Regions from separate parts of the Streptomyces sp. NPDC027185 genome, predicted to be linked through region 1. Evidence: riboswitches for the same ligand, from Rfam matches in the RefSeq annotation. Region 1 holds a riboswitch; the other holds the start of a gene.

The links. Region 1 has a riboswitch for S-adenosylmethionine ahead of ACZ4M8_RS01380 (aminotransferase class V-fold PLP-dependent enzyme). Riboswitches for the same ligand answer to the same signal wherever they lie in the genome.
Region 2: it holds a riboswitch for S-adenosylmethionine, as region 1 does, so the genes downstream of both, thrC (threonine synthase) here and ACZ4M8_RS01380 (aminotransferase class V-fold PLP-dependent enzyme) in region 1, are expected to answer to the same signal.

Annotation. Positions count from the first base shown of each region.
Region 1 is NZ_JBVHRF010000001.1:321,336-325,745, forward strand. It holds gene ACZ4M8_RS01380 (aminotransferase class V-fold PLP-dependent enzyme) at 579-1,952, opposite strand; SAM riboswitch class IV at 2,158-2,275, opposite strand; gene trpD (anthranilate phosphoribosyltransferase) at 2,441-3,505, opposite strand; gene qcrB (cytochrome bc1 complex cytochrome b subunit) at 3,645-4,410, opposite strand, start outside.
Region 2 is NZ_JBVHRF010000002.1:1,071,729-1,076,138, reverse strand. It holds gene ACZ4M8_RS09845 (alpha,alpha-trehalose-phosphate synthase (UDP-forming)) at 1-819, opposite strand, end outside; gene ACZ4M8_RS09840 (glucosyl-3-phosphoglycerate synthase) at 928-1,893, opposite strand; SAM riboswitch class I at 2,065-2,213, shown strand; gene thrC (threonine synthase) at 2,231-3,523, shown strand; gene ACZ4M8_RS09830 (MoaD/ThiS family protein) at 3,637-3,915, shown strand; gene ACZ4M8_RS09825 (cold-shock protein) at 4,405-4,410, shown strand, end outside.

The DNA of each region.
Region 1 (4,410 bases):
TTCGTCGGGGCGTGCCGCCGTTCCTGTCTTCAGCAGCCAGGTGTCGCGGCTCAGGTGGGCCGGCTCGGCCAGGGTGACTCAGGTGGGCAGGCCGGCTGGGCCACCGGTCTCGCCCCCGCCGGACGCAGGTGTTGAGGCGTGCCCACTCCAGGCGGCACCGTCCCCCACGGCCCCGACCACTGTCTTTCCCCGCCCACCCACGGAAGGGGACGGGCCGCAGGACGGAGTCCGGAGGTCCGGCACCGCAGCCGAAGAGCCTCGCGCAGCGACAACGCCCGCCGCAGGCGCGACGAAGGGAGAGCGGGCGACGGCCCGCAGTACGCGGCGCCCCGCCCGCCGCGCGCGCGACGTCACGGAGAGAGGGCGGCCCGACAACCGCACCACTCGCCACAGTCCGCGCCGCACGGCGAACCCGCACCGTACGAGCAGAAACCGTACGGCCAGAAAAGGCACAGCCGGCCCCGCCGGAAGGTCACGCGCACCAACCGCCCCCGCGCAAGCGGAAAGACCGGGCCCGACCGGGCATTCCTGTCGGAACAGGCCCCGCGCACGTGCCTCCCGCCGGAAGAACCCGCGGCCTAGGCCGCGTACGGCACGCACCGGCCCTCCTCCGTGCGGTAGCTCCACCGGGCGCCGTCCGTGACGAGTTCCTTGACGGCGCGGAGGAAACGGTCGATGTGCTCGTCGGGCGTGCCGGCGCCGAAGCTGACGCGGATCGCGTTGAGGGAGCGCTCGCCGGGGGCCGTGTCGGGGGCGCCGCACTCGCCGGGCTCGTCGGGGGCGCCGCCCAGCAGCGTACGGACCAGCGGGTGGGCGCAGAACAGGCCGTCGCGGACGCCGATGCCGTACTCGGCGGAGAGCGCCGCGGCGAAGTGCGAGCTGTTCCAGCCGTCGACGACGAACGACAGCACGCCGACGCGGGGGGCGTCGTCGCCGAAGAGCGAGAGGATCCGGACGGCGGGGACGTCCGCGAGGCCGGTGCGGACGCGGGCGATCAGTTCCTGCTCGCGGGCGACGAGGGTGTCGAAACCGGCCTCGGTGAGGGCCTGGCAGGCGGACGCGATGGCGTAGGCGCCGATGACGTTGGGCGAACCGGCCTCGTGGCGGGCGGCGGTGGTGTGCCAGGCGACGTCGACGCCGCCGTCGGGGCGCCGTGCGACGGTCCGGCTGGCGCCGCCGCCGGCCAGGTACGGGCCGGCCTCCTGAAGCCAGTCGGCGCGGCCGGCCAGCACACCGGAGCCGAACGGCGCGTACAGCTTGTGGCCGGAGAACGCGGCCCAGTCCACGTCGAGTCCGGCGAGGTCGACGGGGTGGTGCGGCGCCAGCTGCGCGGCGTCCAGCACGATCCGCGCACCGTGGGCGTGCGCCGCGGCGGCCAGTTCCTTGACCGGCCAGAGTTCACCGGTGACGTTGGACGCGCCGGTCACGCAGACCAGCGCCGGGCCGTAGGGGTCGCGGGCGGCGAGGGCCTTCTCCAGGATGTCGACGGCCTGCCGCGGGGTGCGGGGCGCGTCGAGGTAGGTGACCTCGACGCCGTCGCGCCGCTCCCACGGCAGCAGCGAGGCGTGGTGTTCGGTCTCGAAGACGAAGACGCGGGTGCCCGGCGGCAGCGCGGCGGCCAGCAGGTTGAGGGAGTCGGTGGTGGAGCGGGTGAAGATCACCTGGTCGTCGTCGCGGCAGCCGAGGAAGCCGGCGATGGTGGCGCGGGCGTTCTCGAAGAGGTCGGTGGAGAGCTGCGAGAGGTAGCCGGCGCCGCGGTGCACGCTGCCGTAGTACGGGGCGTAGGCGGCCACGTCGTCCCAGACCCGCTGGAGCGCCGGGGCGCTCGCCGCGTAGTCGAGGGCCGCGTAGTCGACCTCGCCGCCGGTGACCAACGGAACCAGGACATCTCGCCCCAGAACGTCCAGCGGGGCACAAACAGGGCGGTCGGTGGCAACGGTGGAGACAGACATGGCGAACTCCCGTGAGAGAAAGGCGAATTCACCGCGCGCGGGCATACGGATATCGCGGAAGGGCGCGGCGGAATCCGGCAGGAAAAGCAGCGGCGGAGCGCTGGAATTACTGAGAAGCGAAAAGCTGGAGAGGGGGCTTTACAGCCCTATCGCATTCGCTGGTTCACGGAAGTTCTCCCTCTGAGGACCAGGATCCCTGGCGAGGGATCCGCGCTTGCCGCAGACCTCGCTGCCTGCGGCCTGGTCATCACCCGGGGCACCCCGCCACGGAAGGAGGGTTGCCGGACAGCGGGCCGGGGCCTGTGTCGCTGTCACTCGTGACCTGCGCAGCATCATGCCATATGCATGGAACGGCGCAAGCCCGGTCCGATTACTGAGATCCATCGGACCGGGCTCAGCCGGAATTCCCCGTAACGGCCGTACGCCGCCCGGACGTTGCCGGCCGCTACGGGAAATCGGCAGCGAACCCCGCAACGGCCGTACGGCGCTCAGGCGTTGCTGGCCGCCGCCCAGCGCTCCAGCGCCCGCTTGGCCGCCCCGGAGTCGATGGACTCCGCGGCCCGCTCCATACCGGCCCGGATCTGCTCGGCCAGCGGCGCCGCGGTCGGCTCCAGCGCGGCGAGCGCCGCCGCGGAGTTCAGCAGCACCGCGTCCCGCACCGGCCCCTTCTCCCCGTCCAGCAGCCGCCGCGCCACCGAAGCGTTGTACGCGGCGTCGGCGCCGCGCAGCGCCTCCACCGGCACCAGCGGGATACCGACGTCCCGCGGGTCGAACGTCTCCTCGCGCACCTCGCCGTCCCGCACGGTCCACACCCGCGACGTCGCGGTCGTCGTCAGCTCGTCCAGACCGTCGTCACCGCGGAAGACCAGCGCGGACGAGCCGCGCTCGGCGAGCACCCCGGCGAGGATCGGCGCCATCCGCGCGTCCGCGACACCGGTCGCCTGGGCCTGGACCCGCGCGGGGTTGGTGAGCGGGCCCAGCACGTTGAAGGTGGTGCGGATGCCCAGTTGGCCGCGGGCGGCGGCGACGTGCCGCAGCGCCGGGTGGAAGGTCACCGCGAAGCAGAACGTGATGCCCGCCTCCTCGGCGACCTCCACCACCCGCCGCGGCGAGAGGTTCAGCCGGACGCCGAGCTGCTCCAGGACGTCGGAGGAGCCGCTCGCCGACGACGCGGCACGGTTGCCGTGCTTGACGACCTTCGCGCCCGTACCGGCCACCACGATCGAGGACATCGTGGAGATGTTGACGGTCTTGGCGCCGTCGCCGCCGGTGCCGACGATGTCCACACCGGGGCCCGGTACGTCGATCAGCCGGGCGTGCGCGTACATCGCGCGGACCAGCCCGGAGATCTCCGCGACGGTCTCGCCCTTGGCGCGCAGCGCCACCGCGAACCCGGCGATCTGCGCGTCGGTGGCCTCGCCCCGCATGATCCGGTCCATCGCCCAGGCGGTGTCGTCGGCGGTGAGGTCCCGGCCGCCGAGGAGGGCGTTCAGCACATCCGGCCAGGTGCGGGCCGCCACGCTGTCGCCGCCTGCCGGGGTCGCAACGTTCATGGTCCACACTCCTGATTCGTGCCTGCGTATGGAGGAACCCTATCGACCCGCGGAACGGCCGGAGGGCCCCGTCCGGTGTCCGGACGGGGCCCTCTGGGTGGCGTCTCACTACCGCCGTGTCCTCACGGCGGCTCGGTGATCAGTGGTGGCCGTGGCCGCTGCTGATCTCCTTGTACTCCTCGACGGTCGGCTTCGGGATGACGTTGTCCTCGCCGTAGTACGCCTTCGAGAGCTTGGCACGCAGCTTCTGCGACCGCGTGGCCTTGCGCTCGACGCCGTTCTCGTCGACCTCGGGCTCCAGCTGAAGCGGCGCGGGCTGCTCGTGCTGGGTGAGGACGTGCAGCTGCTCCTGGCTGAGCGGCTCGTGGACCTCGATGAACTCACCGTGCGGCAGCCGCTTGATGATGCCCGACTCGCGGCCGTGCAGCACCTTGTCCTTGTCGCGGCGCTGCAGACCCAGGCAGATCCGCTTCGTCGCGATGAACGCCAGCACCGGGCCGACGAAGAACGCGATCCGCACGAACCAGGTGATCGAGTTGATCGACAGGTGGAAGTGGGTCGCCCACAGGTCGTTACCGCCACCGATCAGCATCACGAAGTACGCGACCAGCCAGGCCACACCGAAACCGGTACGGGTCGGGGCGTTGCGCGGACGGTCCAGGATGTGGTGCTCACGCTTGTCACCCCGCACCCAGGACTCGATGAACGGGTAGACCGCGATGGCCACCAGCACCAGCGGGAAGATCAGGATCGGGATGAGCACACCGAAGTTGATGGTGTGACCCCAGAAGTTCCACTCCCAGCCCGGCATGACGCGGACGAGACCCTCGGCGAAGCCCATGTACCAGTCGGGCTGGGCGCCGGTGGACACCTGGTCCGGACGGTAGGGGCCGATGGCCCACACC
Region 2 (4,410 bases), on a different contig from region 1:
CCCGATACGGGTGGTGTGCGGCTCGCGCCCCGGGAGCGCGGTGACGATGTGCGGCGCCTCGCCGTCCGAATGGTGGACGGCGCACCGCGCCCGAAGGGTGTCCGTGCAGCACGCCACGAACGCCGCCGCCCACCGCCGGGTCAGAAAACCCGCGCGGTCGGCGCCGAGCATGCCCCACATCAGCCGCTCCCGGATGTCGTCGGGCAGCAGCGCGAAGTACTCCGGCGGCGCCCACGGGGTGTGCGAGAAGTGCCCGATCCGCAGGTCGGGGCGGCGCTCGCGCAGCATCCCCGGGGCCAGCGCCAGGTGGTAGTCCTGGATCAGCACCGCGGCGCCCGGCGCCGCCGCCCGGTCCAGCGCCTCGGCGAACGCCGCGTTGTACGCCTCGTACGCCGCCCATTCCGCCCGGAAACCCGAGTCGAACGACGGCTCCAGCGGCGTCTGGTAGAGCATGTGGTGGACGAACCAGAGCACCGAATTGGCGATGCCGTTGTAGGCGGCGGTGTGCACCTCCGCCGGGATGTCCAGCATCCGTACGCGCTGCCCGCCGGTGTCGGCCACCGGAAGCTCACCGTCCACCCGCCGTACGGCCTCCCGGTCACCGTCGCCGAGCGCCGCGCACACCCACACCGCGTCCGCCTCCGGCCCGATCGCCGACAGCCCGGAGACCAGCCCGCCGCCGCCCCGCCGCGCACTCAGCGCACCGTCCGCGCCGAGGGTGTACGAGACCGGGCCGCGGTTGGACGCGACGAGCACCCCGGCGCCGCGCACCGCGGCGGGCGTCCGGGCAGAGGCGGTACCGCTGTGTTCGGAGGCCATGCCGCGACCCTAGCCCGCACCGGAACGGCGCACACGTACGAATGAGGCCAAGGGAGGGACGCCCCGGACGGGCCGTCGCCCCGCCGGGCGAGCCCGCCCCGGCTTCTCTCAGGCCGCCCGGCTCGCCGCGTACTCCGGGACCTCGGCCATCGGGGGCCGCTCCTCCGTGTCGACATCGCTCGTCCGGGGGACGAATCCGTTCTCGCCGCGCACGAACTGCGTCAGCTTGGGTCGCACCAAGTGGCCCCGGGCGAGCCGGAGTTGAGCGGTGCGGTAGATCGCCGCGGCCATCCGGCCCAGCGCCTGACCGTCCTGGTGGCGGTGTTTGCGCACCCCGACGTCCACCTGGGCCAGCGCGTCCAGACCGACCGTGTGCAACGCGTCGACCAGCAGCCCCAGCTCGACGCCGTACCCGACGGGGAACGGCAGCCGCTCCAGCAGCGACCGCCGCGCCGCGTACTCACCGCCCAGCGGCTGTACGAAACCGGCCAGCTGCGGCCAGTGGAGATTGAGCAACGGGCGGGCGACCAGTTCGGTGACCCGGCCGCCCTGCCCGGGGCCGCCGCCGGGCGCGCCGCCGGTCTCCAGCGGCCGGTCGTACATCGCCTTGACGAACTGCACGTCCGGGTCGGTCAGCAGCGGTCCGACGATCCCGGAGACGAACGCCGGGGAGAACTCCCGCAGGTCGGCGTCGACGAAGCAGACGATGTCACCGCGGGTGACGAGCAGCGACCGCCACAGCACCTCACCCTTGCCGGGCACCGCCGGCAGCCGCGGCAGTACATCGTCCCGCGCCACCACCCGCGCCCCGGCAGCGGCCGCCACCTCGGCGGTCCGGTCGGTGGACCCGGAGTCGAGGACCACCAGCTCGTCGATGAGCGGTACCTCCTCGGTCATCAGGGCGGCGCGGATGGCCGCGACGATCGTGCCGACCGTCGCCTCCTCGTCGAGTGCGGGCAGTACGACGCTGACCGTGCGGCCGCTGAGCCGTTTGGCCTCCAGCAGCTGCGGCAGCGGCCGGTCGGCAGCGGACCAGGAGCGGCGCCCCAGCCAGCGCTCCACCTCTTCCAGCACGTCTTCAGACTCCTCGGTGCGCGCCGTCTCGGCGGCGCATGTGATCCATCTCGCGGTTCGGACGGCTGGCTCTCGTGTCAGTGCCGTCGGTTACAGTCTTGAACAACGCGGATGACCGCCGCATGCCGGGGTCACCGCACCACAAACGCCTGGGATTTCCCAGCGCCATACCGCTCATCCAGAGGGGCAGAGGGATACGGCCCGTTGAAGCCCCGGCAACCCTCCAGCCGGTCTCGACCGCATCACGCGGCGCGAGGCTCCCGGCTAGGGAAGGTGCCAAATCCGTCTCGCGGCGAGATGCGTCGCGAGGAAGATGAGGAGAAAGGGCCTCGCCTCCATGGCTGCGCAAACTGTCGAAGTTACCGAAAACGCCTCCGCCGTCACTCTCGGTCCCGCCGTCGCTCTCTCCTGTCGCGAATGCGGTGAGCGTTTCCCGCTCGGCCCGATCTTCGCCTGTGCGACCTGTTTCGGTCCGCTGGAAGTGGCGTACGAGCTGCCGAGCGGTGACCCGGAAGCGCTGAAGAAGCAGATCGAGGCCGGTCCGAACAACATCTGGCGGTACGCACCGCTGCTGCCCGTCCCCGCGGACGTGGCCGAGAAGCCCAGCCTCAACCCCGGCTTCACCAAGCTGGTCAAGGCCGACAACCTCGCCCGTGAGCTGGGCGTCACCGGCGGCCTCTACGTCAAGGACGACTCCGGCAACCCGACGCACTCCTTCAAGGACCGGGTCGTCGCCATCGCCGTCGAGGCGGCCCGCGCCTTCGGCTTCACCACCCTCTCCTGCTCCTCGACGGGCAACCTCGCCGGTGCCGTCGGCGCCGCCGCCCGCCGCGCCGGCTTCCGCTCCTGCGTCTTCATCCCGCACGACCTGGAGGCCGGAAAGGTCGTCATGGCCGCGGTCTACGGTGGCGACCTCGTCGGCATCGAGGGCAACTACGACGATGTGAACCGCTTCTGCTCCGAGCTGATCGGCGACCCGCTCGGCGAGGGCTGGGGCTTCGTCAACGTCAACCTCCGCCCCTACTACGGCGAGGGCTCCAAGACGCTGGCGTACGAGATCTGCGAGCAGCTCGGCTGGAAGCTGCCGGACCAGATCGTCATCCCGGTGGCCTCCGGCTCCCAGCTCACCAAGATCGACAAGGGGCTGAAGGAGCTGATCGCCCTCGGCCTCGTCGAGGACAAGCCCTACAAGATCTACGGTGCCCAGGCGGAGGGCTGCTCCCCGGTGTCGACGGCGTTCAAGGCGGGCCACGACGTGGTCCGCCCGCAGAAGCCCGACACCATCGCCAAGTCCCTGGCGATCGGCAACCCGGCCGACGGGCCGTACGTCCTCGACATCGCACGCCGGACGGGCGGCGCGGTGGAGGATGTCGACGACGAGCAGGTCGTGGACGCGATCAAGCTGCTGGCGCGGACGGAGGGGATCTTCGCGGAGACCGCGGGCGGGGTGACCGTCGGCGTGACCCGCAAGCTCCTCGAAGCGGGCCTGCTCGACCCGTCCCTGACCACCGTCATCCTCAACACCGGCGACGGCCTCAAGACGCTTGACGCCGTCGCCCCGACCACCGGCCCCACGGCCACCATCCGCCCGAGCCTGGACGCGTTCCGCTCGGCCGGTCTGGCCGGCTGACTCCCGGTCGCCCCGGCCGGTAGCCGGCCGATCCGGTCCGTCCGCCGCCCGCCCCGTCCGGGCGCGGCGGGCGGCCTCGCAGACGTATCCGCAGTCGTTGGAAGGCAGAACCCATGAGCGTCAAGGTCCGCATCCCCACCATCCTCCGCACGTACACCGGCGGCGCCTCCGAGGTCACCGCCGAGGGCGCGACGCTGTCCGAGGTCATCACCGATCTGGAGAAGAACCACCAGGGCATCGCCGCCCGGGTGCTGGACGACGCGGGCAAGCTGCGGCGCTTCGTGAACGTCTACGTCAACGACGACGACGTCCGCTTCGAGCAGGGCCTGGAGACCCCGACGCCGGACGGCGCGGGCATCTCGATCATCCCGGCGGTGGCCGGCGGCTGCTGACGCCGGGCCGGGGGCGGGGAGCCGCCACCCTGGTGGCGAATGGTTTTCGCCATTCCTTTCTCTTACTGGCCGATAATCGCTCCGTTCGGATATCCGGACGGAGCGATTCCGCGTTGTGAAACAGTCCTGCAAAACGCGATACCATTTCGCGGATCCCCTTCTTCTGCTCGTCGAGCACGGTGCGGCGGCCTTCTCAGTGCCCCGGGATCGCGATGAGTTGTGTGCAAAGTGTGTGCGGTGTTTGCGTCTCAAGTGCCTTTTGTCCGGCCCGAGTTGCCCGGGAATATTGCCAGTTCTGGGCATATCGCCACTTCTCGCGCCGTCAGAATTCTCGTCCGATTGACCTGTTGCGCTGGGCGTCGGTGCGGATACATTCGGCGGCGGTCGACGCGTTCCGGCGCACACCCCACGGGCCATTCGCGGGGTGAGGTCTGACCCGGGTCCGCGGAGTGCGGTCCTGCGCAAGGGCCAGTAATAGGGGAGTTAGGCATGGCT